Regions from separate parts of the Paenibacillus sp. JCM 18996 genome, predicted to be linked through region 1. Evidence: riboswitches for the same ligand, from Rfam matches in the RefSeq annotation. Region 1 holds a riboswitch; each other region holds the start of a gene.
The links. Region 1 has a riboswitch for thiamine pyrophosphate ahead of ACZ5N7_RS06820 (thiamine phosphate synthase). Riboswitches for the same ligand answer to the same signal wherever they lie in the genome.
Positions count from the first base shown of each region.

Region 2: linked by a shared signal. The riboswitch ahead of thiC (phosphomethylpyrimidine synthase ThiC) and the one ahead of ACZ5N7_RS06820 (thiamine phosphate synthase) in region 1 are both predicted to bind thiamine pyrophosphate.
Region 3: linked by a shared signal. The riboswitch ahead of ACZ5N7_RS19215 (ABC transporter substrate-binding protein) and the one ahead of ACZ5N7_RS06820 (thiamine phosphate synthase) in region 1 are both predicted to bind thiamine pyrophosphate.

Region 1 is NZ_AP043884.1:1,382,013-1,391,912, forward strand. Features, by position in the region: gene ACZ5N7_RS06785 (lmo0937 family membrane protein) at 1-39, shown strand, start outside; gene ACZ5N7_RS06790 (glycosyltransferase family 2 protein) at 203-910, opposite strand; gene thiE (thiamine phosphate synthase) at 991-1,671, opposite strand; gene thiD (bifunctional hydroxymethylpyrimidine kinase/phosphomethylpyrimidine kinase) at 1,694-2,518, opposite strand; gene ACZ5N7_RS06805 (thiazole synthase) at 2,554-3,321, opposite strand; gene thiS (sulfur carrier protein ThiS) at 3,324-3,530, opposite strand; gene thiO (glycine oxidase ThiO) at 3,534-4,673, opposite strand; gene ACZ5N7_RS06820 (thiamine phosphate synthase) at 4,679-5,290, opposite strand; TPP riboswitch at 5,436-5,535, opposite strand; gene glgA (glycogen synthase GlgA) at 5,694-7,325, opposite strand; gene glgD (glucose-1-phosphate adenylyltransferase subunit GlgD) at 7,451-8,560, opposite strand; gene ACZ5N7_RS06835 (glucose-1-phosphate adenylyltransferase) at 8,568-9,722, opposite strand; gene glgB (1,4-alpha-glucan branching protein GlgB) at 9,876-9,900, opposite strand, start outside.
Region 2 is NZ_AP043884.1:3,894,641-3,904,540, reverse strand. Features, by position in the region: gene ACZ5N7_RS19325 (ABC transporter permease) at 1-800, opposite strand, end outside; gene ACZ5N7_RS19320 (ABC transporter ATP-binding protein) at 800-1,792, opposite strand; gene ACZ5N7_RS19315 (TIGR01457 family HAD-type hydrolase) at 2,237-3,019, shown strand; gene thiC (phosphomethylpyrimidine synthase ThiC) at 3,047-4,828, opposite strand; TPP riboswitch at 5,034-5,143, opposite strand; gene ACZ5N7_RS19305 (hypothetical protein) at 5,385-5,612, opposite strand; gene ACZ5N7_RS19300 (MDR family MFS transporter) at 5,867-7,405, opposite strand; gene ACZ5N7_RS19295 (LysR family transcriptional regulator) at 7,682-8,584, shown strand; gene ACZ5N7_RS19290 (histidinol-phosphatase) at 8,655-9,461, shown strand; gene ACZ5N7_RS19285 (SdpI family protein) at 9,667-9,900, opposite strand, start outside.
Region 3 is NZ_AP043884.1:3,874,694-3,884,593, forward strand. Features, by position in the region: gene ACZ5N7_RS19190 (mannitol-1-phosphate 5-dehydrogenase) at 1-542, shown strand, start outside; gene ptsP (phosphoenolpyruvate--protein phosphotransferase) at 561-2,297, shown strand; gene ACZ5N7_RS19200 (HPr family phosphocarrier protein) at 2,294-2,557, shown strand; gene ACZ5N7_RS19205 (S-layer homology domain-containing protein) at 2,803-4,341, shown strand; gene ACZ5N7_RS19210 (S-layer homology domain-containing protein) at 4,393-7,938, shown strand; TPP riboswitch at 8,144-8,254, shown strand; gene ACZ5N7_RS19215 (ABC transporter substrate-binding protein) at 8,317-9,357, shown strand; gene ACZ5N7_RS19220 (thiamine-binding protein) at 9,381-9,674, shown strand; gene ACZ5N7_RS19225 (ABC transporter permease) at 9,671-9,900, shown strand, end outside.

The DNA of each region.
Region 1 (9,900 bases):
GTCTACAATTTAGTGGCTGGAAGAAAAAATCGTTTGTAAACCTTTGAAATTGTGAAGGCTGCCCCACAGGCAGCTTTTTTGTTTCCAGGCTGGATTTCCGCTTGGTTTTTCTTGTGAAAGGGACTATCTGCGAGCAAAAAAAAAGCGACCTTACGGCGCCGCTGCTTTAACGTATTCGTTCCGCTTCCCGTTGCGGTGCGCGTCACTTAGCCCGCTTTCTTGATACATATTTTTTGTATTTCTTTACGCGGGGAATGCGCCTTACATTGCCGCTTTGCAACAAATTTTTGTCGCTTATGATCCAGGTATGGCCGGATGAATTTTTCCTGCGGACGGCGACGAAATGGTATTTGCTGCCGGAAAAGATTTTAAACCCCTTGGCCCTGCTGTCCCTGCAAAACTTATCGTCTTCCCCTACCGTCATGTTGGAGAAACGGACTTTGTTAAATACTTTCTTTTTGAACACTAAAGTGGCCCCGGGCAGAATAGAGACAAACTTATTTTCGGCTCCCGTATTACGGAGAAGGAGTGCTTTGGATTGCTTAAGCCAAATAAAATGCGCGCGTTTGCCGACGATATCCGCACGGCTTCTTTTTAATGCACGCATACAGTCCTTTAAATAATGGGGTGCATAATAATCGTCGTCGTCAAATTTGGCCACAATATTGTATCTGGCTTTGCTGACCCCAACATTTAAACATTTTCCCAGCGTCTTTTTCTCCGGCACCCGGTATATGGATATGTGTTTATATTTTTTAGCCATTTTTCGATAGTTTTTGCTGTTAATGCTATCTTTGTTTAGGACTATGATGAGTTCCTTTTTTTTCCATCTCTGCCTTTTGTAATTTTTAAACAGGTTTTTCTTGAAATGCGCCCTTTGCGTGCTGGTAACAATGGAAATCCCATGCATTACGGCTGTCCTCCTTCCTTAAAATTAACATTTGCTAATTATAAAGATATGGATTATTGACTAAAAAAGAAACGGCGCATTCAGGGGTTGATTCGTGGAAAAAGTTCCTTCCAGTACAGACTGGCGCTTACTTCGCGCAGCATCATTTGCGCAGCATTGCGTGGAGAGCCGGCCTGTGTGATGGCTGAAATGACGGCAGCCCCGTCTGCTCCTGCTTCTATCACTGCCTTTATTTTGCCTTGGGAGATACCGCCGATTCCAACCAAAGGCAGGGAAATGCCGTTTCTGCGTATCTCTTTAATTATGGATGGCCCCTTCACCTCGCGGATGTCTGATTTCGTTGCCGTCGGATACATGGGGCCTACCCCCAAATAATCCGCCCCGCTCTGCAGCGCGAGATTGGCTTCCTCCACGTCGTGAGCCGAGACGCCTACGATTTTATCCCGCATTTTCGTGCGCACTTCAGCTAATGCCTGATCTTCCTGGCCAATATGTACCCCGTCGGCATTTAACCTCAGCGCAAGTTCTGCATCGTCATTGACGATAAACAGCACATCGCGGGATTTACACAGCTTTTGCAGCTGTTTACCCAAAATGTATGCTTCCTGGCCCTGCAAAGCTTCGGGACCCTTTTCCCGAAATTGAAAGGCGGTGATGCCACCCTCGATCGCTTCCTCCAACGTGCGTAGAGGATCCGTGAGGCAGTTCACCGTTCCCATGACCAAATAAAGCTTCAGCCGTTCCCTTAACGCTTCCGCCACTTCCGCTCCCCCGTTCCAAACTTTAGTTGTTCGTCGCTATGTTGCCCCGGGAGTATTTCCTGTAGGCCCAATGATTGGCAGGCCCGTGTCCTCCGCCGATTCCCAGTGGATGAGCGATAGCCGCTTGAATAAAATGCTTCGCTGTACCCGCTGCCTGCCGGACAGAAGCCCCTTTCGCGAGCTCGGCGGCAATCGCTGCGGCAAAGGTGCAGCCGGTGCCGTGAGTATCTTTGGTCTTTACTCTCTCGCCAGTGAACGTATAGGAAGCTGCACCGTCATAAAGCAGATCCTCCGCAACAGCCTGCTCGTCTGCGTGCCCGCCTTTTATCAGTACGTACTCAGGTCCCAATGCATGGATTCTCTTTGCCGCTTCCACACGGTCTTTCATTGAATGGATGCTCATATTCGCGAGAGCTTCCGCTTCCGGAATATTCGGCGTAACTACCTTGGCGAGCGGCAGCAGGTGTCTGCATACAGCCTCTACAGCGTCGTCCCGCAGCAGCGCCGCACCCCCTTTTGCGGTCATCACCGGATCGACCACCAGCCCGCGCCAGCCGTAGCTGCAGATCTTGCCTGCCACAGCTTCGATGATTTCACCGCTGAACAGCATGCCGGTCTTCACCGCCTGAGGCTCCAGATCCTCGCCGATGGAATCCATCTGACGGACTACCGCTTCCACAGGAAGCGGGTAAACCCCCTGCACCCCCAGTGTGTTTTGAGCCGTGACCGCAGTGATCACCGACATGCCGAAAGCTCCCAGCTCCTGGAACGTTTTCAGATCGGCCTGGATGCCCGCGCCTCCCCCGCTGTCCGATCCGGCAATAGTCAACACTTTCGGTACTGCCATATCCATGGAATGGCCCGTTTCCTCCGAACGGCCGGTCATGATAGGCTCATTCCTTCCATCGGGCTGCTCGCTGAGGCGTAGCGTTTTTTCGGGATCCGGCCCGCCTCGAAGCCAAAACGGCCGGCTTCAATGGCGAGCTTCATGGCAAGCGCCATCTTGATCGGATCCTTGGCTCCGGATACCGCCGTGTTAAGCAGAACTCCGTCAGCCCCGAGCTCCATAGCAATGGCGGCGTCGGAAGGAGTGCCTATACCGGCATCCACGATAACGGGAACCGTCGCCTGTTCTACAATAAGGCTGATATTGAGCGGGTTGACGATCCCCTGGCCCGAACCGATCGGGGAAGCTCCCGGCATTATGGCGTGCGCTCCCAACTCCTGCAGCCGTCTGGCCAGCAGCACATCGTCCGAGGTGTAAGGCAGCACGATAAAGCCTTCCTCCAGCAGCAATTCGGTGGCCTTCAGCGTCTCCACGGGATCCGGCAGCAGTGTCTTCATGTCCCCGATCACTTCCACCTTAATCATGTCGCACAAACCGGAAGCTTTGGCCAGCCTTGCGATCCGCACCGCTTCCTCAGCGTTCCGGGCACCTGCCGTATTAGGCAGCAGCTTGAACCGGGCGAGATCCAGCATTTCCAGGAAATTCGGCTGGCCGGGCTCGAAAATATTCATCCGGCGAACGGCAAAAGTGAGGATCTGGGCCTCCGACACGTTGACCGCCACCCGCTGGACTTCGAAATCCGGAAATTTTCCTGTCCCAAGCAAAAGTCTTGATTTAAACTGATAAGGTCCGATAGTTAACATGTTTATCCGCCTCCCACAAAATGTACGATTTCGACCCGGTCTCCATTGGAAAGCAGGGCTTCGGCGTGCGCCGATTTTTCAAGAATATTCCGGTTCAATTCCACGATGACGACTTTGCGGTCCAGCTCCAGATGGGTCAAAAGCTCCCTTACCGTCGTGACCGCTTGCGGGACCTCAAGCTCGGTTCCGTTGATCGTAAGTACTTTCATTTTTTATATTCCTCCTGCCGTAAGAGAAGCGCTGTGCCGGTCGGGGCGAAAAGCGTCCAGATCCATGCCGGCCGTCCGCTTGCCCGAGATCAGGTCCGCTACAAGCTCCCCTGTAATCGGGCTTAGCAGAATCCCGTTCCGGTAGTGTCCTGCCGCCGCAAACAACCCTATGCAGCCCGGTACCTCCCCCAGATAAGGCAGCCCGTCCCGTGTCTGCGGCCTGAGTCCCGCCCATGACTTTTCCAATCTGGCCGCGGCGATCGAAGGCACGAGACGCACCGCTTTTTCCATTAAGCCCATCAGTCCTCCCACACTGACTGTCAAATCATAGGAACCTGCAACCATCGTAGCGCCTACAAGGATTCGGCCGCCGCGTTTGGGGACCAGGTAGCATCCCTTTGAAAATATCGTCGTTTCCAATAGAGGCTTCTGTGTGACGGCCGAAAAGCATTCTCCTTTGACCGGATAAAGATCCAGTGAAAGCCCGGCTTGCGTGAGCAGTCCTTTACTTCCGACCGCGCCTGCCACTACGACCCGTTCGCACAACACCGTGCCTTCTTCCGTGATTAAGCCGTTCACCCGATCCCCGTCGATAATCAACGATTTCACCTCGGTGTACTCCTTTACCGCGGCTCCCAGCGCTGCGGCTGCTTTCACATAAGCCTCCGACAGCTCAGGGGCCAACACCTGGCCGTCGCCTGGGATGTACACGGCTCCGCAGATCTGCTGCGTCAAAGCGGGCTCCACTTCCCGCGCCTGCTCGGGAGTCAGCCATTCCGCCCGCTCCCCTGCCTCGACCTGAAAAGCGATCATGCCTCGGCACTCTTCCGCCTGCTCGGAGGTTGCGGCAACCTTCAGCAGCCCTTTTTGCACCAGGCCGATGTCGATGCCGGTCAGCTCCTTCAGCTCTTCCGCGATAAGAGGAAATTTGGCTCTGCTGAGCCGGGCCAGGTCGAAGAACGGCCCTTTCTCATGCATTTCGGACTGCGCTCCCAGCATTCCACCCGCCGCGCTTGAAGCGCCGGAGCCTGTGCGGCCCTTTTCCAGCAGTAGAACCTTGAACCCCTTTTTCGCCAGATGGAATGCGACCGACCCACCAATCGCACCTCCGCCGACAACTGCCACATCGTAGTGTTCTGCCATATTCATTAACTCCCGTTGTGTAAAATTTGATAGTACGCCTGCGCCGTGTCCACAGGATCAACCGCTTCGAGGATACCGCTCATCACGGCAATGCCCGCCGCACCGGCGTCCAGCACTTCTGCGGCATTTAACGGAGTCAGTCCGCCGATGGCGATAACCGGCACCTTCACTTTCGCAATCACTTCACGGAGCGCTTCAACGCCTCTCGCTGCCATGCCCGGTTTTGACGCTGTCGGAAACACATGGCCGAATATCAGGTAATCCGCGCCCTCCTCTTCGGCCAGTACCGCCTCATCTGCGGAATGAACGGATTTGCCTGCAGCCAGGCCCGGAAATACTGCCTTCGCCTGCGCAACATCCAGGCTGTGATACGCCAGATGAACGCCGTACACATACATGGCGGCCGCGACATCGGCCCGGTCGTTGACAATAATTCTTCTCGGGTCGACACCCGCCATGAGTAATTGTTTAATGCCTTCGCACAGCTCGCGGGCCGTCCTGTGTTTCTCGCGCAGATGGAAAAAAGTTACCCAAGGATAAATCTGCGCGGCAATTGCGGCCACTTCAGCCATGGACTGCTTGCCTGTAGAAACGATGTGCAGTTCTTTTGGCCTCATAAGCACCTCCTTGAACAAAATAATCCCGGATACGCGCAGGGCTTAGGTGTGGAATCGCTGTTTTTGCGTGAGCCCGAAACTCACAAAAAAGACCACTTTTCCGATGAAAAGTGGTCGTCCCGGCTTGGTATACTCAAACCTTGAAACGGTACGCTCACCACTTCCCTACGCTGGCATAAACCAGATCAGGTTCAGAGGGTCCGGAGATGTTCCGTCTCAGCCGTATGGCACCCCTAGTGATACTTAGCATTCATATGATCGTAAATTATAGCACGAAGTTGCAGCGTTGAGAACCTTTTTTACTGACGCGCTGTAAAAAGAAACAAAGCCGGCCCGCAGGCCGGCTGTGCAAGATATGCACCCGCAGTTCAACCTTCGCAGGTATGTGCATACATCTTTGGCGTTATGGAAGGAATGGCACGCTTTCTTCAGAGGCCTTCTTTTCAGAAGCATTCTCTTGCGGCTCGTTATCCGGCGTATGTTCCGTGACGTTGTCCGTCTCGTTTTCCGGCATATTTTCCGTGACGCTGCCCGGCTCGTTTTCCGGCATATCTTCCAGGACGCCATCCGCCTCGTTTTCCGGCTCATCCAGCGCAATCCTTTCTTCGGGAACGGTAATCCTCTCGTACAGTTCAATGTACTTCTGAGCCGATTTACTCCAGGAGAAATCGCACTTCCTGATGTTGCCGTGAATGGCGGACCAGGCATCCGCATCATGGTAAAACTCCAATGCCCGGCGCACGGTATGGAGCATGTCGTGCGCGTTAAAATTGGTGAAGCTGAAGCCGTTGCCTTCCTTCGTAAATTCATTGTACGGCTGTACCGTATCCTTCAGTCCGCCGGTTTCCCGCACGATCGGCACGGAGCGGTAGCGAAGCGCGACCAGCTGGCCGATACCGCACGGCTCGAATTGGGAGGGCATCAGGAACAAGTCCGAAGCGGCGTACATTCTTCTGGCCAGTTCCTCATCGAACGTGATATGAGTTGAAACCTTGTCCGGATACCGCCAGGCCGCGTACCTGAACATCTCCTCATATCTATGCTCACCCGTCCCGAGAATCACCCATTGGGCATCCGCCTGCATGAGCTCCTCCAGCACACCGGCAATCAAATCGAGCCCTTTCTGCTCCACCAGCCTGGTTACGAGGGCGATCATCGGGATGTCCCTGCCCGCCGGGAGCCCGAACTGCTCTTGCAGCAGCACTTTGTTCATCTTCTTTTTCACCAGGGAATCCCGGTAATTGATAAAAAGCCGCGGATCCTTCATCGGATCGAACTCCTCGTAATCGATGCCGTTGACAATGCCGTGCAAACGGTCGGATTGGCTCCTCAGCAGGCTGTCCAGATTTTCCCCGAAATAAGGCGTCTGGATCTCTTCCGCATAGGTGGGACTGACCGTCGTAATCACATCGGAGTACAGCAGACCGCCTTTCAAAAAGCTCGCCCCCCCATGAAGCTCAAGCGCGTATCCGTGGAGATGTTCTTCTCCCAGCCCGGCCAGTTCCCTGAACTGGTCTTTCCCAAAGATGCCCTGGTACTTCATATTGTGGATGGTGATCATAAATTTCATATTGGCAAAATCCGGCAGGTTCCAGTAATGCGCCTTAAACAGCACCGGAATCAATCCCGCCTGCCAATCGTGACAATGAACCACGTCCGGGATGAATTTGAGGTAAGGGAGAGCTTCGATCACGCCCCTTGAGAACAGGATATATCGCTCCGCATCGTCCCCGTAACCGTACAACCCGCCTCTTTTGAAATAAAACTCATTATCGACATAATAAAACGTGACTCCCTCATGCTCCAGCTTCTGGATACCTACATACTGCCTTCTCCATCCGATATTGGTGTAGAAATTGCAGACCTGCTCCATACGCTCCTGAAAATGCAAGGGAATATCGCCGTATTTGGGCATAATGACCCGCACATCCACACCTTGTTTTTTGAGCTCCTTGGGCAGCGAGCCGATGACGTCGGCCAGTCCCCCCGTCTTGGCAAAGGGAACGGCTTCGGAAGCAGCAAACAAAACTTTCATTCTTTCCACTCCTTTATAAGCGGCAGGCTGAAAAGGGGCCGCAGCAGGTACCGGCATATCAAGCGCTTTCATGCAGCGGACGCCTTTACTCCTCCACTATTGTTTTTCTGAGTAATGACATCGAATTATATCACTTTCGTTTTCGCGGCGATAAACGGCGCTTTGGAATCTCCAGTTAGCACACGTCCTCTGGAAATGAACACATCTTTGTCCAGAATGCTGTTCTCCACGATCACGTTTTCTTCGATTTCACAGTTTTGCAGGATGATGCTGTTCTTGACATAAGCGCCTTTGCTGATTTTGACGCCGCGGAACAGGATGCTGTTCTCCACTTTGCCTTCAATGACGCATCCGTTGGCAATCAGGGCATTCTTCACCGTGGCGTTGTCCATGTATTTGGCAGGCGGTTCGTCCTTGATTTTGGTAAAAATAGGGTTGAATTGAAGAAACAGCCCGCGCCATATTTTGGGATTGAGCAGCTCCATACTGTGCTTGTAATAGTTCTGGATGGAGTTGATGATGCCCAGATACCCTTTGAACTCATAGCCATAAATATTCAGCTTGCGGACGTTCTTCATGATCGCATCTCTCACGAGATGGTCCCAGCCCCGCGCCAGGGAGGTTTCCACCAAATCCAGAAGCAGCGATTTCTTCATCAAATACATTTCCATCGAGATTTTGCTGCTCTTCAGCCTACCCAGCTGATCTTCCATCACCAGGACGCGACCGTCCTCATCGACTTCCATGCGCCTTTGCTTTCCCATCTCCAGCGAATCTTTTTCCTTATAAATCACCGTGATGTCCGCGCCGGTTTCTTCATGGTGTCTCAGCACCTCGTTATAATCGAGATTGCAGATCATATGGGAGCGCGAGATGACCACATACTCTTCCGGTCCGCGGTGAAAATAGTCCCTATGGCTGTAAAATTGGAACAAGTCCCCCCGCGACATGCCCGAAGGCTCGTCCAGCACCGCAGGCAGCAGGAACAAGCCGCCGCGCTTGCGGTCCAGATCCCACTCTTTGCCGGATCCCAGATGATCCATTAACGAACGGTATTTATGGTGTGTAAACACAGCCACATTTTCGATTCCCGAATTGACCATATTGGAGAGCGCGAAATCTATCAGCCGGTATCTACCGCCGTAAGGAACGGAAGCCACGCACCGGTAATAGGTGAGTTCTTCCAAATCATCCGGTTCATTCACAAGATTAATGACTCCCATGATACGTTTCATATAATTGTTATCCCCTTTGATTTGAAGTCGTAATCCGTTGGTTCCCGCCGATCAGCATAATCTCGCCGGATGTGTCCTCGCCGCCGACCGTGCAACCGTCCTCAACGACCGTACCTTCCCCGATGATCGCACGGTGGATGGTGACATTCTCCCCGATCCGCGCATTCGGCATAATAACGGAATCCTTGATATAGCTGCCTTCCCCCACCTGAACGCCGTAAAACAGTACGGAATGGTCCACTTCGCCGAAGACGGCGCAGCCTTCATTCACAAGGGATCTGCGGATTTGGGCCGTTGGCGCGATATACTGAGCGGGCTGATAAGGATTAAGGGAGTAAATCCGCCAGTGCTTATCGTTCAGATTCAATTCCGGCTCGTTGTCCAGCAGGTCCATATTGGCTTCCCACAAGCTGCGCACGGTACCGACATCCTTCCAGTAGCCTTCGAACGGATAAGCGTACATTTTGGCTTCTTCGCTGAGCATAAGTGGAATGAGGTCCTTGCCGAAATCCTTGGAAGATTCCGGATTCTGCTCATCTTTGCGAAGATAATGACGGAGAACCTCCCAAGTGAAAATGTATACGCCCATCGAAGCCAGATTGCTCTTCGGCTCCTTCGGCTTCTCAGCGAACTCCGTGATCGTTCCGTCAGCATCCGCGCTCATGATTCCGAACCGGCTCGCTTCGTCCCAGCCCACTTCAATGACTGCAATGGAAACGTCTGCATTTTTACGCTTGTGGTAATCGAGCATTTTGTCATAATCCATCTTGTAGATATGGTCCCCGGAAATGACAAGGACGTATTCCGGATTATACCGCTCGATAAAGCTGATGTTCTGGTAGATCGCGTTGGCCGTACCTTTATACCAGTCTCCGCCTTTTTGCTCGACGAACGGAGGGAGTACGGTCACCCCGCCGTCCTTCCGGTCCAGGTCCCATGGGCTGCCAATTCCGATATAAGTATTAAGCACGAGAGGCTGGTACTGGGTCAGCACACCGACGGTGTCTATACCCGAGTTCGTGCAGTTGCTCAATGTAAAATCGATGATCCTGTATTTGCCGCCAAAATGGACAGCCGGTTTGGCCAATTGTTTGGTTAATACGCCCAATCTTCTTCCCTCGCCGCCAGCAAGCAGCATGGCCACACATTCCTTTTTGCGCATCGGCTTCCATCCTCTCTCTGCTATACGTCTTTTTGGTACCGTTCACTTGCTCGCCGCTTTTATTGCCGTCTGCAGGCAACACATACCCTGCACCCCGTCGCTCGCCGTGAGACGAGTCCGGCTAATTTGCTCGCGGCGCACCACCGGGTGTTTTTAATTGCCGTTCTTGTTCGCGCCT
Region 2 (9,900 bases), 1.4 Mb from region 1:
TAAGCCAGCAGCGCTCCGCACAACGAGATCCACAGCCACTGGATACCGAGCGCCGACAAGAGACTGCAAGGATCGAAACGGACGGCCGTTTTGGCCGAAGCATACACAATAGACTGAAAGGGAAGCCACGAGCACACCGTTCTCATCGCATCCGGCATCATTTCCGGAGGAAGCATCATCCCTCCTATGATGAACACGATTTTTTGGTAGACAAATTCAATGCCTCTCGTCTCCTCTACCCAGAAAGCGCACAAAGCCACTATCATATTTAAAATATAATACAGCGTCAATGACCCGAAAGCGGTAACGAGAAAACTGGGCCATCCCCAGCCGAGCGCGGGCCAGCCGAACAAGACGACTCCCAGACAGCAGCCCACGCTGAAGGTAATGGCCAAGCGGAGCAACGCCTCCCCTAAATAGCTGACGTACTGGAACAATAGATAGCTTACGGGGCGGGTGAGCTGGTAGCCGATATCTCCGCTTTTCACCTCCCCTTCGATCTTCAGCGCCATCTGCGGACACGACAGTACGATCGATTCGGCGAAGATCAGGTACCACACCATTTGCTGGAAAGTAAAACCCGAGATGGCAAGAGACGACTGCCCTTCGTAAGTCACCCTCCAAAGCTGGATCAATACATAGAGAATCACCAGGATAAAAAGGGACCTGAGCAGCATCTCATACAGGTATGCCAGCTGGTTGCGGGCCGTAATTTTGCCGATGGCGAAATATTTGGCGCTTTTCATAAACAATCGGGAGCCGGGCCTTGCGGTTTGGGCGGAAGCTTGAAGACTGGGCATCAGCCGGCCTCCTTTCCTGCTTTGGTGTAGATTTGCGCTATGATATGCTCCATCGGAGGATCCTCAATCGTCACATCCGAGAGTCGGCAGGATTGGATCACCTCGGCGAGCACGGCCTCGATTGTAGTTTGGGATAAATCAACGGTTAGAGTCATGGTCTTTTCGGCCTTTTCCGCTACCTCGGCTCCGTGGAGAAGTAAAGATGAGGGCTCCTCCGTCAGCGCCAGCTTGACGGTTTTATGGGTCAAATAATACCGCTTCATCCCGCTTACCGTGTCGTCCAGAATGATCTGCCCGTGATTGATCACAATCGCCCTGTGGCACAGCTGCTCGATATCTCCGGCATCGTGGGACGTCAGGAATACAGTGGTCCCTTCCTCCCGGTTCATTTCCCGGATCAAATCGCGTATTCTCTGCTTGATCACGACGTCCAGCCCGATCGTCGGTTCATCCATGAACACGACTTGGGGCCGGTGCAGCAGGGAAGCCGCAATCTCGCAGCGCATTCTTTCGCCAAGCGAAAGCTTTCTGACCGCTGTATTCAGATAGGGGCCGAGTTCGAAGCGTTCCACCAGGTTATTCCTGCGCCTGAAAAATTCCGTCCGGTCCAGCTCGTATATGCGGCTCATCAGCTCAAAGGAATCGATCGGCGGCAGGTGGTACCACAGCTGCGATTTCTGCCCGAAAACGGAGCCTATCCTGAATGAGAGCCTGCGGCGCTCTTTCCAGGGGCAGCATCCGAGCACCTCCGCTTCTCCGAACGTGGGATGCAGGATGCCGGTGAGCATTTTCATCGTTGTCGACTTGCCCGCGCCGTTGGGCCCCAGAAAAGCAAGCATCTCTCCCTGCTCAACCGTGAAATCAATGGGATGGACCGCCATCTTCTCGCTTAACTCCGGCTTAAGCAAAGAGCTGACGCTGCCCAGAAAGCCCTCGCGCTTCTTCTTTACCGTAAAGCTTTTGCTGAGCCCGTTTACCCGTATGGCTGTCATCGTCTCTCCCCCTCACCGCTCATGCAGAGCCGTCACTCCGTCAGCATCACCTTGATGACTCTTTAAAGCAATAAAGACCTTCGGAAGCTTCGCTTAAGCAGCGGAACTTGCCGAAGGTCTTTTATCCCTACGGTGTAGCGCGGCGATCGCCCTGCGCCCGGCTTCGCTCGGTTGGAACGTCGCTGCGGCGCAGCTCAATTCCGTTTCCCTAGAAGCCCTTCCATCAATTTTGTTAGATATTAACATCCCATGTTGGTTATTGTCAATACAAATTATGGGAAGCAAATTACGAGAACGGACAAGTTACGGAAATAGCAGAGGTCTCCTTGTACGACCCTCGTTCCCTGTACGCCTCTTGTTCCTTGTGCGCCTCACCCGAAATTGTCTGATAGAGCTAATTTTGTTACGATAAGCTTAATCTTTGATTCAGAAAGGAAGAAACTAATGCCCGGCTTTATTCTCGATATGGACGGCACGCTGTACCATGGAAAACATCCGATCCCCCATGCCGCGGAATTCGTGCGGCATCTGAGGGACCGGCGTCTGCCGTTCCTGCTCATGACCAACAACTCCTCCAAAACTCCGGCACAAGTCGCCGATCATCTGCGGGAGACGGGAATTGCCGCGGGTGAAGAGGAAATCTTCACGTCCGCCCAAGCCGCCGCTCAGTATTTGAGCGAGCGCCGGAAGAATGGCCGGGTCTACGCCATCGGCGAGACCGGCTTGCTGGATGCCCTTCGCGCCGCCGGCTTCACCTTGACGGATGAGGGGCCCGACTATGTCGTGCAGGGCATCGACCGCGAGTTCAATTACGGCAAGCTGGCCGCTGCCGTAAGGGCCATTCTTGACGGCGCCCGCTTCGTCATGACCAACCCGGACCATCTGCTGCCTTCAGATGGTCTGCTGAACCCCGGCGCCGGCTCGCTGGGAGCCGCCATACAGACCGCCAGCGCGGCCGAGCCGGTAGTGATCGGAAAACCGTCGCCGATCATCATGAACTACGCGCTGGAAAAGCTGGGCGGCTTGCCCCCGCAGGACGTGTGGGTGATCGGCGATAACATCCGCACCGACATCGGGGGCGGGCAAGCCGCCGGGTGCAGGACGGCCCTTGTGCTCACGGGCCTGGCCACGGCGGACAATGTGGAACTTCACATTGCCGAGTCCGGCATTCAGCCGGATGCGGTCTGCAAAGATCTGGCTGAATTTTTGAGGCTCACGCAAATATGAGGTGCGGAACATTCGGAAATCTTTTTTTTACTTATAAATCACACTGCCCGCATCCTTGAACTCGGCCGCCTTTTGCTCCATCCCTTTTTCGATAGCCTCCTGATCTTGCAGCCCTTGCTGCTTCGCATACTCCCGGATGTCCTGAGTGATTCTCATACTGCAAAATTTCGGTCCGCACATCGAGCAGAAATGAGCCGTTTTGGCTCCTTCCGCCGGCAGCGTCTCGTCATGGTATTCGATCGCTCTTTCCGGGTCCAAAGACAGGTTAAACTGGTCTCTCCAGCGGAATTCAAACCGCGCTTTGGACAGAGCGTTGTCCCTCTCCTGGGCTCCAGGATGGCCTTTGGCAAGATCGGCCGCGTGAGCCGCGATTTTATAGGCAATAACTCCCTCACGGACATCATTCTTGTTCGGCAGGCCAAGGTGCTCTTTAGGAGTGACGTAGCACAGCATGGCGGTTCCGAACCATCCGATCATGGCCGCGCCGATCGCCGAAGTAATATGGTCGTAGCCGGGCGCGATATCCGTCGTAAGGGGTCCGAGCGTATAGAACGGCGCCTCTTGGCAAACTTCAAGCTGCCGGTCCACATTCTCTTTGATCAAATGCATGGGCACATGTCCCGGGCCCTCGATCATCACCTGCACATCATGCTTCCAGGCGATTTGGGTCAATTCACCCAATGTATCCAGCTCCGCGAATTGTGCCTCGTCGTTGGCATCCGCTATCGATCCGGGACGCAGCCCATCCCCAAGCGAAAAAGCCACATCATACGATTTCATAATTTCACAAATTTCTTCAAAATGAGTGTAAAGGAAGTTTTCCTGATGGTGGGCAAGACACCATGCCGCCATGATGGAACCGCCGCGAGAGACGATGCCCGTCACCCTCTTGGCCGTCAAAGGCACATAGCGCAGAAGAACTCCGGCATGGATCGTAAAATAATCCACTCCCTGCTCGGCTTGTTCTATCAGCGTATCGCGGTAAATTTCCCAGCTCAGCTCTTCGGCTTTGCCGCCAACCTTTTCCAATGCCTGATAAAGCGGTACGGTTCCGATAGGCACCGGGGAGTTGCGGATAATCCATTCGCGCGTTGTGTGTATATTTTTTCCCGTGGACAAGTCCATAATGGTATCCGCACCCCAACGGGCAGCCCACCGCATTTTTTCGACCTCTTCGTCAATAGAGGAAGCAACGGCGGAATTACCGATATTGGCGTTGATTTTGACCAGGAAATTCCGGCCGATGATCATAGGCTCGCTTTCCGGATGGTTGATATTTGACGGAATAATCGCACGTCCCGACGCAACCTCGCTGCGCACGAAGTCAGGGGACACATTTTCCCGAATCGCGATATATTCCATCTCCGGGGTAACGATCCCTTTTCTCGCATAGTGCATTTGCGTGACATTGGCTCCGCTTTTGGCCTGCAATGTCCGGCGGTTCGGACCGGGAAAGATTTCCACCTGATTTACCGAGGCCTCGTTCACATATCCGTTGTCCTCGGGCTTGACCGTTCTACCTGTAATTTCTTCCACATCGCCGCGTTCCAGGATCCATGCCCGACGGTTCGCAGGCAGGCCTGCGCGGATATCCGTTTGAACACCCGTATCCGTGTAAGGACCGCTGCTGTCATAGACCCTTACAGGCGGGTTGGCTTGCTCGCCGCTCGCACCGGTTGTCGAAGACAGGGCGATTTCACGCATGGGAACTTGAATGTCAGAGCGCGAACCTTGGACATAGACCTTCTTGCTGCCCGGAAAAGCCGTCGGCTCTGAGATGCTTTCATTTGATTTGATTTCGCTTGCCATTTTCATTTCCTCCTCGGTATAAATGAATTGGTACAAGCGGAGATTCCTCTGCGCACGCAGCTAAAAAAGACCGCGGGCGGAAAAGAAGCGGTCTTTGTGTACACAAAGGCTGAGGCTTTCCTCCGCTGGCGTTGCCTATTTGGTTAACGGGACAACAAAGGGGTGCCAGAGGAGCAAAAAAAACCGCCACGAATAACCGGACGGTTTGATGTCACATGCTATTCTCTACGCTGGCATTACCCAGATCAGATTTCCGGTCAATGACATAAGGTCATTATCTCAGCCTGACTTCATCAAGCACCCGGTGCGCGATATGTTGTTGTCGTTGATTAATACAATACAGTATATTTTTGGAATTGACAACCTGTTTTCGTTCAGAAAAAACAGCTGCTGCCAGCAAAGACCGGTCATTCTAATTTTCAACAATCTGGCTTCTCTCAAATATTGCGGCACCTGGACAAGAATCCATGATCACTCGGCTCCGATGTTTATGCCAGGTTTTGCACAAATGAAAAAGCACCCTTCAGGGTGCTTGGAATTGCTTGGGCGCTCTTTTTTACTGAGCATGCCACCAGGACTCCACGATTTGATGAGCTACTGCGGGATTATAACCTTTTCCCACTAAATAGGTGATTGCAGTTGCTTCTCTTAAAGCATGTTCAGTCGATATAGCATAGGCTTCTTGTAAACCGTGTCTAACCCAAGGCTCAACCACTGTTAAAGTTTCATACTTTAAATTGTGCGGAAGAGAATACGTTGGATATGAATAATAAGGATAGGCCAAAGCCTTTTCCTCCTTTCAATATCTAGAATTCTCTTCAGCATATGCCTAACTCATTTATTGTTGCGCCCAAAAAACCTTCGAGAATACGTCTCTTAAGCGGGCTTTTGCAAACCTGTAACGAAACCTCAAGGCCAATTGCTAACGATGAAAATCGCCGAACTGCTCGAAGGCCTCAATGGGTAAAAAGACTGTTTGCCCAAAATAGAGGCATCTTTACACAGAAAAGCTCGCCCAAAACCGGACGTTCAAAAAAGCTAAACTCCCTGCTTCGCGCCGACAGTCTTCCTTTCGGCAGCCTTGGCCGGCAGCTGTTCCTTGGCTTTTCCCATAAACAGGATAAACAGCAGCGCAGCCACAGCCATAACGAGAGACCATACAAACACATGGGCGATGGAGTCCGCCAAAGCCGCCGTAATTTGATCCAGGATTTCCTTCGGTATCATTTTTCTTACTTCAGGCTGCAGTAAAGCATTCGCATTAAGATTCTCGAACCGCGGATTCGGGGCGAGCTTCGACAGCTTCGATTTCAGATACGAGCTTTGGACCGTGCCGAGAATAATAATTCCTACAGCTGAGCCGATCGTCCGGAAAAAGCTGACCAACGAAGTGACGATACCCCTCTCGCGGAATTCGATTTTATGCAGGGCGGAAACCGAGATGACAGGAAAAGAAGCGCCGACGCCCAGACCCATAAGCACCATATAAAACGTGACCAGCGTACGGGAAGTGTTTACGGAGATGCCGGACAGCAGCAGGCTCGAGAGCAGGACAAGAACGGCGGAAACCAGCATAATATTGCGGTAGGAGGTTTTTCCGATAAACCGCCCGCCTAAAGTGGAGCTTACCACGACGCCAAGCATCATAGGAGTCATCACGATGCCCGCATTGGTCGCCGAGCCTTCATACACCCCTTGGATAAACAGCGGTATGTAAGAAGCCGCGGCGAGCAGCAGCACGCCGTAAAAGAAGCTCGCACCCATCGAGGAAGTGAAGAGCCGGTTTTTAAACAAGCCGAGCGGAATGATCGGCGACTCCACCTTGGTTTCGATCCACAGGAAAAGAGCCAGAAAAACGATGCTACCCGCGAAAAGAGACAGCTCGCTGACCGAACTCCATTCGAAGTTTACCCCGCCGACGGTTTTGCCGCCGAACTCCAGGGCGAACATCAGCAGCAGCACCGCCCCCATCATTGTTACCGTTCCAAACCAGTCGATCTTCTGTTTTCTTCTTTCCACACCTTCCTTGTAGGCCATGGCGATCAGGAAGAAGGAGACGACGCCCAGCGGAAGATTGATATAGAAAATCCAATTCCAGGTCCAATGGTCGGTGAAATACGCGCCTGCAATCGGTCCGAATACGCTGGAAAGGCCGAATACCGCGCCGAACAGTCCCTGCATCTTGCCGCGCTTCTCGGGCGGGAAGAGATCGAAAATAATCGCAAACGTAATCGGCATCAATGCGCCGCCGCCGATCCCCTGGATCGCGCGGTAAACTATCAGCTGCGTCATGTTGCCCGATGTGCCGCACAGCGCGGAACCGGCCATAAATACGGTAATGCCGAGCAAAAAGAACAGCTTCCTGCCGTACATATCGGACAGCCTTCCGAAGATCGGCATGGAAACGACGTTCGCGATCAGGTAGGAGGAATACACCCACACAAAATAATCGAGCCCTCCCAGCTTGGAGATAATCGTAGGCATCGCCGTCGATACGATCGTTTGGTCCAGCGCAGCCAGAAGCAAACCCATGGCCAATCCGATGACCGTTAATCTAACATTTGAAGTGGCGCTCAAACTAGTCCCCTCATTTCATATTTCAAATTAAAGTGCATTTCATTATTCTATATTTAAACTTGAACTGTACACAATATCCGCCCGTGTATTTTACAAAATTTTCATCTTGCAGCTTTCGCCTTACTGCGTCCGGCTTTGTCTGCGATATCCGGCCTCCTCCGTTATTCCCGGCTATTGCAAGGCCGTGACAGCGTATCATATAATAGTTTTATTGAAAAATAAATTTTATATGTACCATGACTTTATATAGAAATTATCTATTCTGGAGGGTCGACTTTGAACATTAGCCAATTGGAAACACTGCTGACGATATCCAAAACGATGAGCTTCCGCAAAGCGGGAGAGCTGCTCAATCTGACGCAGCCCGCAGTATCGGCCCAAATGAAGAGCCTTGAGGACGAATTCCAGACAGTGCTGATCGACCGCAACCAACCGGTTACCTTGACGGAAAGCGGCAAGCTGTTTCTGACCCACGCCCAGATTATTTTACAGACGGTGGAAGATTTGAAGCAGCGGCTGGCCGACCTGAACCAGGCCCCTCAGGGGCATATCCATCTGGGGACGACCACCTCGATTGCGATGCAGATTCTTCCGCGGGTGCTGTCTTATTTCCAGAACCAATATCCTATGATCAAGACGAGCATCCATTCCATGACGACATCGGAAATTATGTACGCCGTGGAGAACGGCACGATCGACCTTGGCATTACCTACTTGTTCGACAAGAGCTCTTCCCTGCAGACGGCAGCCCTGTATTACGACACCTTCGAGCTTGTTGTGTCTCCTGAGCATCCTTTAGCCAAGTACGACAGGATTGCCGTGGAAATGCTGCGGAATATACCTCTGATCATGCTTTCCCCCGAAACGGCAGGAAGAAGATTTATCGATAATGTGCTGCAAAAGCATGGAATCGTGCCCAAGATCGTGATGGAGCTCTCTTCCTCGGAAGAAGTTAAGCGCATGGTGGAGCTCAATCTGGGCGCGGCCGTGATCTCCAAGCTTTCCATTTCGGTCGAGCTTCGCCTCGGGTCCTTGAAGATGATCCAGGTCGCCGATCTCGAGACCTCCCACCCGGTAGGCGTCATTTACAAATCCGGACGTTATCTCAACTCCGCCATGCAGCAGTTCCTGAACGATCTGATGGGCATGCAGGAATACCAGTTCCTCGGTTCGGAATAAGGTGGTTCAATCAGACGTTTTCGGTTAAAATAGTTTTATTATCCATTGCTGCCCAGGAGAGGAGGTTCCCATGAAATTTGATCTGCATACCCACCACAGAAGATGCGGCCACGCCGAAGGCGACATCGAGGATTATGTTCGCGCAGGCATTGAAGCGGGCCTCAAGGCGATCGGAATTTCCGACCATTCGCCTTATTTCGCAAGCGACGAGGATCAGCTGCATCCGCTAATCGCCATGGCCAAGAGCGACTTTCCGAACTATATCGACGAAGTGCTCCGCCTGAAAAAAAAGTACGAAGGAACAATCGACGTGCTGCTTGGTGTGGAGTCCGATTTTTTCCCGGAGCACATCCAGGCGTACAAAGACATCTATGAGCGTTATCCTTTCGATTATATCATCGGCTCGGTCCATCAGACGGACGGAGTAAGCATTTTCAACAAGAAGCGCTGGAACGGATTGAACGAGGAGCAGAAGGTCCGGCAGAAAGAGATTTATTACGATCTCATCCAGCAATCCGCGCACAGCGGCATGTTCCAGATTCTAGGCCATATCGACGCGATGAAGGGCTTCTATCCCGAGTTTTCGGATATTCAAACCGATATCGTGGAGAAGACTCTGAAAGTCATTGCCGACTGCGACATCGCAATTGAAATCAATACCTCCGGCAAAACAAAAACCGTTGGCGGCTGGTATCCTTCCCATATCATGCTTGAGCAGGCGAGGCATTATGGAGTGCAGGTGACGTTCGGTTCGGATTCCCACAAGCCAAGCCGCGTCGGCGACGAATTCGAAGAAGTGCGAAGCAAGCTGAAAGAGCTGGGCTTCAAGCAATGGGTTTATTTTAAACAGAAGGAAAGAATTTTTGTGGATTTGTAGACATTGACGCTGCACATCGTCAGGAGACCGCCTTAGGGCGGTTTTTTTGTTTCCGGGGCAAAAAAAGTGGACCTGCAACGGGCAGGTCCTGCAAGGTTTATATATTAAAAAGGGGGTCTTGGTTATTATAGTACCCGATCAATATTATGGAACCATAACAGAAACATTTCATTTGTGTAACAAAAATGGAAACGGTTCACGAATCCTAATTCCCGCGTGTTTCCCGTTTATAATAATAGTTTGATCCTGCCAGGGTTATGATTGCTGTCAACAGGGCTACGGAAACAATCGCCGTAAACTGGACGGCGGCGCCGAGGAACGCGGTGCAGATAACGGCAAGCCCGCCGAGCACAAAGCTCCAGCCGCCAAGATGATGGGTCTTTCTCCATACTTCTTCGTTCGCCAGAGTCCACGGAGTGCGGACACCGACGAAATAGTT
Region 3 (9,900 bases), 1.4 Mb from region 1:
ACATCGAGCGTAAACTGTTCACCGTGAACACGGGACACTGCTGCGCGGCTTATCTTGGATACGTGCATGGTTACACGACGATACAGGAGAGCATGGCCGACGGCGAAATCGCCGCCGAGGTGCGTCAAGTGCTGGAAGAGACGGGCGCGCTGCTGGTTAAGAAGTATGGCTTTGACAGCGGGGAGCATAAAGCATACATCGATAAAATCCTGGACCGCTTCCGCAATCCGTACTTGACGGACGAGGTTGTCCGCGTCGGGCGTTCTCCTATCCGCAAATTATCTCCCAACGACCGGCTGGTTCGTCCCGCTTTACAAGCGTTTGAGCTTGGTCTGAGCGCGGATCGCCTGGCACTCGCCATGGCTGCGGCCCTCCATTTCGATTATGCGGAAGATCCGGAAGCGGTTGAACTGCAGGCGGCGATCAAGGAGAAGGGGCTGCGGGAAGCCATTGCCCAATATACGGAAATACCGGCGAATCATCCGGTGCATGAAAACATCGTTCGTCAGTATGGACTCTTAAAGCCATCGCTTAACTCTTAAACGGAAGGGGAATTCAATATGTCCAGCATCGCACACATCATAACCGGCACCGCCGCATCCCCGGGCATCGCCATTGCGAAAGCTTACCGTCTGAAAAATCAGAACTATATTCCAACGCGCACTGCCGTGCCGGATCCCAAGCAGGAAGTATCCAGATTTCAAGAGGCCGTCGAAAATGCAAGGCGGGAGTTGGAAGACATCCGCGACCTGACCGAACAAAAGATGGGGTCCCAGAAAGCGGAAATCTTCGAAGCGCATATGCTGCTCTTGGAGGATCCTGATCTGATCGATGTCATCCTTGAAAATATTTCTGCCGAGAAAATCAATGCGGAGTATGCGCTGTACGAAGTATCCCAAGGCTTTATCGAGATGCTTATGGGCATGGATAACGAGCTTTTGAGAGAACGGGCCGCTGATGTCCGCGACGTGTCCGGCCGGATCATGGGCCACCTGCGCGGCCAGGCGGATGCCGGAGTTTCCGTGATTGCGGAGGAGTCCATCTTGATCGCGGCGGATTTGGCGCCTTCAGACACGGCTCAGCTCAACCTGGATTATGTCCGCGGCTTTATTACGGAAGTCGGAAGCCGTACCTCCCACTCCGCCATCATGGCGCGTTCTCTTGAAATTCCCGCGATCGTCGGAGTGGGAAAAGCGGCTGCCGAAATTGCCGACGGCGCATGGGTCATTATGGATGCGGCGGAAGGAAAAATCCTGGTTGACCCAAGCGAGGAAGAGCTGAAGGCGTACCGGGATAAAAAAGAACGGGCTGACCAAAGGAAAGCCGAGCTTCGTCAGCTGGCCGGGCAGCCTACGGTCACAAAAGACGGCAGAAGAGTGGAGCTCGCCGCCAACATCGGCAGTGTGGAAGACGTGCAGAAGGTGGTCGACAACGGGGCCGAGGGTATCGGCTTGTTCCGCACGGAGTTTTTGTATATGGGCCGCAATTCGCTGCCGACGGAAGAAGAACAATTTCAGGTATACAAGTACGTGCTTGAAAAAATGGAGAACAAGCCCGTTGTCATCCGGACGCTGGATATCGGAGGAGACAAGGAACTGCCTTACATGAAGCTTCCGGCGGAAAGCAATCCGTTTCTCGGCCTTCGTGCCGTCCGTCTTTGCCTGGACCGCCAAGACTTGTTCCGTACTCAATTGAGGGCGCTTCTCCGCGCCAGCCGGCACGGCGAGCTAAAAATTATGTTTCCAATGATAGCCGTTATGGAAGAACTGCTGGAAGCTAAGCGGCTGCTGCAGGAGGAGAAAGACAAACTTATCGCGGAGGGCATTGAGGTGGCCGGCCGCATTGAGGTGGGCATGATGATCGAAGTGCCCGCTGCGGCTTTGGCTGCGGATGCTTTAGCCAAAGAAGTCGATTTCTTCAGCATCGGCACGAACGATCTCATTCAATATACGATGGCAGCGGACCGAATGAATGAGACGGTGTCCTATTTGTACCAGCCGTGCCATCCATCCATCCTAAGATTGATCCGGATGGTAATCAGCGCGGCGGAGCGGGAAGGCCGCTGGGTAGGCATGTGCGGTGAAATGGCCGGAGACGAAAAGGCTATCCCCCTGCTGGTCGGAATGGGCTTGTATGAATTCAGCATGAGCGCAAGCTCCATTCTGCCCGCCCGTGCTTTGATCAAGAGGACCTCCCGCCAGGAGTGGTCCGGTTTCGCGGATCAGATCGTATCCATGAGAAATCAAACCGAGGTCCTGACATTTATCGAGAACAACATGAGGAGTGAGTCGCATTGATCACCAAGACGTATACTGTCGTAAATCCATCGGGGTTTCATGTTCGCCCTACGAAAATATTTGTGCAAAAAGCCAGCGAATTTCCTTGTAAAATCAGCGTCATCAAAAACGGCAAGAAAGTGAACGGAAAAAGCTCTCTGAGCATGCTCACGCTGGGAATTGAATTGAATGACGAAGTGACTCTGGAGGCTGACGGAGAGCGGGAAGAAGAAGCGGTGGAAGAATTGGGCAAGCTTTTTGTCCAAGTTATGGAGGATTAAGGCCGGAGGCTGAAAGGCGGTTTGAGCCAAGGCCATATTTCAAGCTAATAAGTGCAAACATGTTGTGACTGGAAGCGCCCTTTTAATCGGGGCGCTTTTTTTGACATTGCGCGCGGCGGGTGGTCAGACCCCATGCTGGAGGCTGGATTTTAAATAAATTATTATAAAATTTTAAATTAACAGTAGAAAATCGTTATTCCATGTGATACATTTTGTATCATAACAAACTAGAGAGGGGACATATTTTGAGAAGTAAAGGCAGCCCGTTAAAACATATTATTTTGCTATCTGCCGTGTTATCTATGTTTTTAGCCGCAAATGCAAATGCGAACGAACTGCTAAGCGATGTCGAAGGCTCTTACGCGAAGCCGGAAATTTTGAGGTTGGTTGGAGCAGGTATTATTAACGGATATGAGGACGGAACTTTCCGGCCGACTAAAGCGATTACACGCGCCGACCTTGCCAAAATCGTTGTCTTGTCCATGAAACTTGAAGAGAATGCTGATGCGGCTTCCGGATTTACCGACATTCCGGGGGATGCATGGTACAGGGGATATGTGGGAGCATTGGTGAAAGCGGGTATTACTCAGGGCACCTCCATAACAACCTTCTCCCCTAACGATACGGTAACGAGGGAACAATTGGCCGTGTTCTTCATCCGGGCTTTCGGTCTGGAGGAAACGGCAAAAGCCGCTACGGCCCAGTCAACCATAGCGGATATGGACAAAGTGTCTGAATGGGCTCGACCCTATATATCGCTGGCCAATCGAATCGGCTTTATCAAAGGGATCGAGAATGCGGACGGTACCTTACGTTTCGCTCCGGGGGAAAAAGCGGAAAGACAAGCTTTGGCCAGACTCGCTTATGAGTTCAACTTCAATCGCCAACAATACGCGGAGTCCGCCGCGCGAATCATCAAGGAGCTAACGGATGCGGCCCATCACACACAGAGTCCCGACGGCAGTGAAGGAATTTCGCCTGCCAAGCCGGAACCGGGCCCGGCCCCCCCTACCGCAGGCGCTCAAGTTTCGTCAGGAGCGTCAGCCGGCACGGGATCCAGTTCACCGGTTTCAGGCAGTGAAGGCTCGCAAGGATCGTCGTCATCCGGCTGGGCACCCGCTGCACCGACGCCCGGTCCGGGCAAAAGCCAGGACTCCGGCATAACCGCACCGGGAGCGCTGCCGCCCGGTGAGATACAAACCGCTGTCGACGCCATCAAAGCGCTTGCCTCCGCAGAGCAGCTAACGCTGGCGGACAAGCAGGCGGTAAAGGCGGCCCGGCAGAAAGTAGAGGCGGCCAAAGCCAAGGGTGCCGTAGATGCCGATATCACCAATCTGTACCTGCTCACCGCGTGCGAACAGAAGATATCCCAGCTGGAAACGGCGCAGCCGCCAACCGTCAATACCAACATCATTCAATCGGCATACGCGAGCATCGGCGGTCAAAATATTCCGGCCCAGATTGGCGCAAACAATACCATATCCTTTAATCTCCCTAAAACATTAAAGGATACGGACCGCTTCTCCGGTTTTTCCGTACAAACCTCCGGAGATGTCGAGAGCATTTCGGTAACGATGCTGGGATTGACGAAGACTGTTTCATTTCAGGACGGTACCGCAAGCGTCACAGTAAGCCAGCTTATGGGGAGCTTGGATAAACGGGGCGACGGCGTCTCGGTGGGAACGCTGAGAGCATTAGCCGGGGGAATGCCGGTGACCCCCGCAGCATCCATTAAGCTCCGCAACGGAAGCAATAAGAGTATTACCTTGGTTTTTAATCCATAAGCAGAATATCGTTAACCATTAGTTTTACTTTAAATAGGGAGGAATGTTTCCTTGTATTCCATTTTTCATAACAAAACTCACCGCAGCAAATTTGCCCTTGTGATGATCTTTACGATGCTCTTTTCTTTATTTGCGGCAGGGAACTTGAACTTTGCGGCTGCGGCCGATTCAAAGGCATATGCCGGCGCCGGCGGCACCGATCCATTCAACGATCTGGACGGATCTTATGCCAAGCGGGAAATACAGGCGTTAGTGAACACCGGGATATTAGCCGGCTTCCAGGACGGAAGCTTTAAACCGAGAGAGGCCATGACCCGGTCTCAGCTCGCGAAGGTTTTGGTTCTTTCTTTGGGGCTGAAAGAAGACGCGGCCGCCTCCGTTCAATTCTCGGATGTTCCCGCAGATGCCTGGTATAAGGGATTTGTCGGAGCACTGCTCAAAACAGGCATTACAGACGGTACGTCGCCCACCACATTCTCACCGGAGAGCCGCGTTACAAGAGAGCAATTAGCGGTATTCTTCATACGCGCTCTGAAATTGGAAGAGACGGCGAAGATGCTGCCGGCCGACACAACTTTAGCGGATTTTGCCGAGATCTCCGAATGGGCTAAACCTTATGTTTCCCTGGCTTTTAAAATCGGCTTCCTGCAGGGTGTCGATAACGGTAAAGGAGCGGTGAGCTTTATGCCGCGGAGCTTCGCCGAAAGACAGGCTTTGGCGCGATTGGCATATGAGTTCAAATTTAATCAAAAGACGTATGCTGACAAGGCCGCGTCCTTGATTCCGGAGCCGGCCCTGACATTGGAGCAAGCGGTGAAGGCGGCGAATGAAGCCATCGCTGCGCTGCCCATCGTATCTTCTCTGGCAAAAGAAGACAAGGCCGCCGTTGAAGCGGCTCGTGCGAAGGTAGACGCCGCTCGAAAGCTGGGCGCACTGGATAAAGATTTTACAAATTTATCGAAGCTGGACGAAGCAGCGAAGAAAATCGAAGAATTACTGAAACCGCCTGTTATCTCCGGCGGAGGCGGTGTTGTGTCTGATTCCGATTCGTCCTCGCGTCCGTCGGGCAAATGCTCTATCGACGCAGGCGAGTACACGGGGAATATCACAGTCTGCAAAAATGCCAAATTATTCGGTCCTCAGAACGGAACAGCAGTTATTCATGGTACTTTAATAGTGGACCCGGGTGCCGCTGGCGATTTGTCCTTGCAAAATATTAAAGCGGACGAGGTCAAAGTTCTTTCCGGTGCCGCAAACTCCATACACTTTTTGACCAATATTACGATCACCACATTAACAGTCAATACGATACAACAAAATAATGCCGTGAGGATCGTCACTTCGCAAACGACTGTGATTGCTACTACTGTTATTCAATCGCAGGTTATTCTGAACTCTGAAGCCGGATCCTTCGGAAATGTGCAGGTAACTTCTGAAGCGAACAGCCGGCAGGTGGATTTGCAGGGTAACTTTACCGGAAGTATATCTGTGGCGGCCGCGAGCTCTACAGTAGTCATTGCCCAAGGCTCCAACGTGTCGCAGTTAAATGTGGCTGCCAGCACCACCATTGTGTCCAACGGTATTGTCAGCCAGCTTTCCGTCACTTCGGCGGCAGTGAACAGCCAGGTGAATCTGCAAGGCTCGTTCTTGACGACTGTCGTATCACTGGCGGCTGCAGGATCTACATTAAACGTGGTGGGACAGAATACGTCGGTTTCGCAAATCCAGGTCGCTGCTGCTGTAACCATCAACTCCAGCGGCACTGTGAATCAAGTGGTGACTACAGCGGGGGCCGAGAATCAACAAGTGAAATTTGTCGGCTTGTTTTCTGCCACTACCATTATCGTGGCCACGGAAGGGTCTACTATCAACGTTGCGCAGAACACGACGATTGCCACAATTAGACTTGTCAATATTACAACTGCCAGTCTTATTTCTAACGGAACCGTTACTACTGTTCAGTCCACTACGGTGGTCAGTGTAGTATTGACAGGCAGCGACACTGCCTTAAAAGACCGAGCCAAAACGGCTGCTATCAATGCCATTAACGCACTGCCTGCGACGATAACTGCCAGTGATAAAGCGGCAGTGGGCCGGGCGCGTGAATTGGTGAACGGAGCCCTAAGCCTTGGGGCGACTTTCAACGTCAACGAGTTATCGAAATTGGTCCAATCGGAGAGCAGGCTGACAGAAATGAAAAACGAAGCGGTGCAATCGGCTATTCAAGCGATCAGGTCGCTGCCCGGCATAATAACGCTCACGGACAAACCGGCAGTTATCGCAGCCCGTGCTAAAGTGAGAGATGCGCAAGCGTTGGGTGCGAAAGATGCGGATATCACCAACTTAAATGTACTGGTTTCCGCAGAGAATACGATTGCACAGCTGGAGCAAGGAAGCGGGGACGGCGCGGCCGCACCGATGGTTATCTCGGCAGCCGCGAAGATTGGCGGAAATGATGTGCAAGCGAATGTCGCTGGAAATCAAATCACATTTACCCTGTCTAGTGGCTTGAACAGTTCGGATATGGTAACAGGCTTTACAATTAACGCCAGCAGCAATGCGGACAAATTAATTGTAACGGTTATGAACGGCATCACAAGAACAATTACGTTCCGCAACGGCCAGGCCAACGCAACCGTGAGCGAATTGCTCGGTCCTTCCATTGATCCGCAAGGCAATGGGGTTGCCGTTGGAACCTTAAGAGATTTACTTGGCAAACAAAGCTTGGAAGTAAGCGGTGAATTAAGGGACATTTCCGGTAATCCCAACCGTAAGTCCATTGTACTGCTGAGGCTGGTCAAAGATTCGAATGCCCCGGCACCGGTGTTGATTAATGCATCCGCCGTGATTGCAGGTAATGATATTACGGCAATGATTCAAACAGGCAATTTCGTGACGCTCGAGATTCCGTCGACAATATCGGATTCATCAAGAATCACCGACTTTAAAATGAAATCGTCCAAAGAAGCCAAACAGCTTACATTCACTGCCGGTGGGGTAAGCAGATCCGTGTATTTTAACGACGGCAGCGTGAATCTCGCTGTAAAAGATTTGCTTGGCAAGTTGGATCCCCAACAGGACGGTATCACAGTAGGTACGCTCAAACGCGCAATGGGCGGCAAGAATTTGACCATAGCCGGAACCTTGACCGATACGTCCGGCAATCAATCCACGGTGACTTTAACGATCCTCATCACTACTGATACAGTGGCACCTATTATTAAATCCACTGCAGCAGAAATCAATAGCAGAAATGAATTCGCTTCTATTGAGAGCAGCAATCGAATCTCATTTATAGTCCTCAAATCGTGGCCAGACACAGAAATGGTGACAGGATTCACAATTAATGCATCAGACGACTCTTATCAGCTGTCGGTTACGTCAAACGGTCTTACCAGAACGGTCCCGTTCCAAAATGGAATGGCGCACATGACTGTGCGGGAGTTTCTAGGTGATCGATTTGATCCTCAAAACAACGGAATATCGGTCGGTAAGCTGAGAGAGCAGCTTGGAAGCGAGACACTCACCGTTTCCGGGATATTGAGGGATCATTCGGGGCTTCAGTCAAATGTTACAATTATCGTTAAACAAGGGTAGACACTTAACAGTTGATGCCAATGCTTTAAATGAGTAGGGAATTATCGTAAACAGGGTTATCCGAAGAGCGGACAAATCTGCTTGAGGACAGCCCTGTTTTGCGCTAAAAAAGAAAATGCGGCTGCCCAGACTGATTGCCCAGACCGCTAGTGGACATTTCCAATGCTTAGGCTTATAATAAGTCCATGTTAAACTAAGCCAAATTAAATAACGCCAGGGGAGCTGGAATTGGCCGGCTGAGATTGTATCCCTCAAGATACTGACCCTTTAACCTGATCTGGATAATGCCAGCGTAGGAATTAGTGCTATTCATGTGCATCTATGCGCTCCTTGATCAGGGGCGCTTTTTAATTTGTCCGGACTATAGGAGGATGGGGAATGAAAATCAGACAGAGAAAAGCAATGAAATGGTTGATGAGCGGGCTGCTGGTGGCGGGCCTTACAGGATGCGGGGCTGGAGCCAAGAAGGCTGAACCGGGTTCGAACGCAGCGGCTCCGCAAACGGGCTCGAAACCGTTGACCCATATGAAAGTAGTGCTCGATTGGACTCCCAATACGAATCACACCGGGCTGTATGTCGCCAAGGACCAAGGCTTTTATGAGAAGGAAGGATTGGATATAGAAATAATCCAGCCTGGCTCGGGCGGCGCCGACGCGATGGTGGCTTCAGGGGAGGCTCCTTTTGGAGTCAGCTATCAGGAAGGGGTTACGCAAGCGCGGCTGCAAGGGGTGCCGCTTGTGTCCATCGCTGCCGTGATTCAGCATAATACGTCCGGCTTTGCGTCTCCGGCAGCCAAGAACATTAAAGCTCCCAAAGATTTTGAAGGAAAAACCTATGGAGGCTTTGGTTCTCCCGTAGAGGAAGCGATGCTGCAATCGTTAATGTCCGGTGAAAAAGCCGATGTGTCCAAAGTGAAAATCGTCAATGTGGGGGAAGCCGACTTCTTCACTGCGATTAAAAAAGACATTGACTTCTCCTGGATATATTACGGTTGGACGGGCATACAGGCGGAGCTGCGCAAGGAACCGATTAATATGATCTATCTGAATAAATACGATCCGAAGCTGGATTACTACACTCCGGTGATCGTAACAAACGAGAAGATGATCAAGGAGAAGCCGGACACGGTGAAGGCTTTTATGGCGGCAACTGCCAAAGGCTATCAATATGCGATCCAGAAGCCTGAAGAGGCGGCAGGCATTCTGCTGAAGGCGAATCCGGACCTCGATAAAAATCTCGTCGTCGCCAGCCAGAAGTGGCTCAGCCCGAAATATCAGGACGACGCTCCCCGCTGGGGCGAGCAGAAGAAGTCTGTGTGGGAAAATTACGCGGCCTGGATGCAGGACCATAAACTGCTGGAAAAGAAGCTTGACGCGGACGCAGCATTTACGAATCAGTTCCTTCCGGAATCCAAATAAGCGAGATAAGGAGTGGTTATCAAATGGCCAACGCGCTGCTCAGCATTCAAATTATACCGAAAACCGTAAACAATGAAGACGTCATCCCTTATGTGGACCGGGCTATTGAGGTCATTCAGCAGTCGGGGGTAAAGCACCAGGTCAACCCGCTGGACACTACGATGGAAGGGGATCTGGACGAGCTGCTGGACATCGTAAAACGTATGAATGCCGCGATGTTAGAGATCGGCAGCCCGAGCGTCATTTCCCAGATCAAAATTCTGTACAACCCTTCCGGCGCCTCGATGGATAAGCAGACGGAGAAGTACAGGCCATGAGCAGCAAATATCGCCCGTTAAAAGCAGGCTGGCCGCCCCTTGTGGTGGTCATCCTGTTTTTGGCGATATGGCAGGCGTGCGCGGTGCTGTTCGACATTCCGGACTGGCTGCTTCCTGCACCTTCCCTGATCGTGCAGGAAGGGGCTGCCGGCTTCCCGAGAATTTGGACACATACGTTGTCCACGATTCGACTTACTCTGCTTGGATTTGCAGTCGGTTCCTCCGT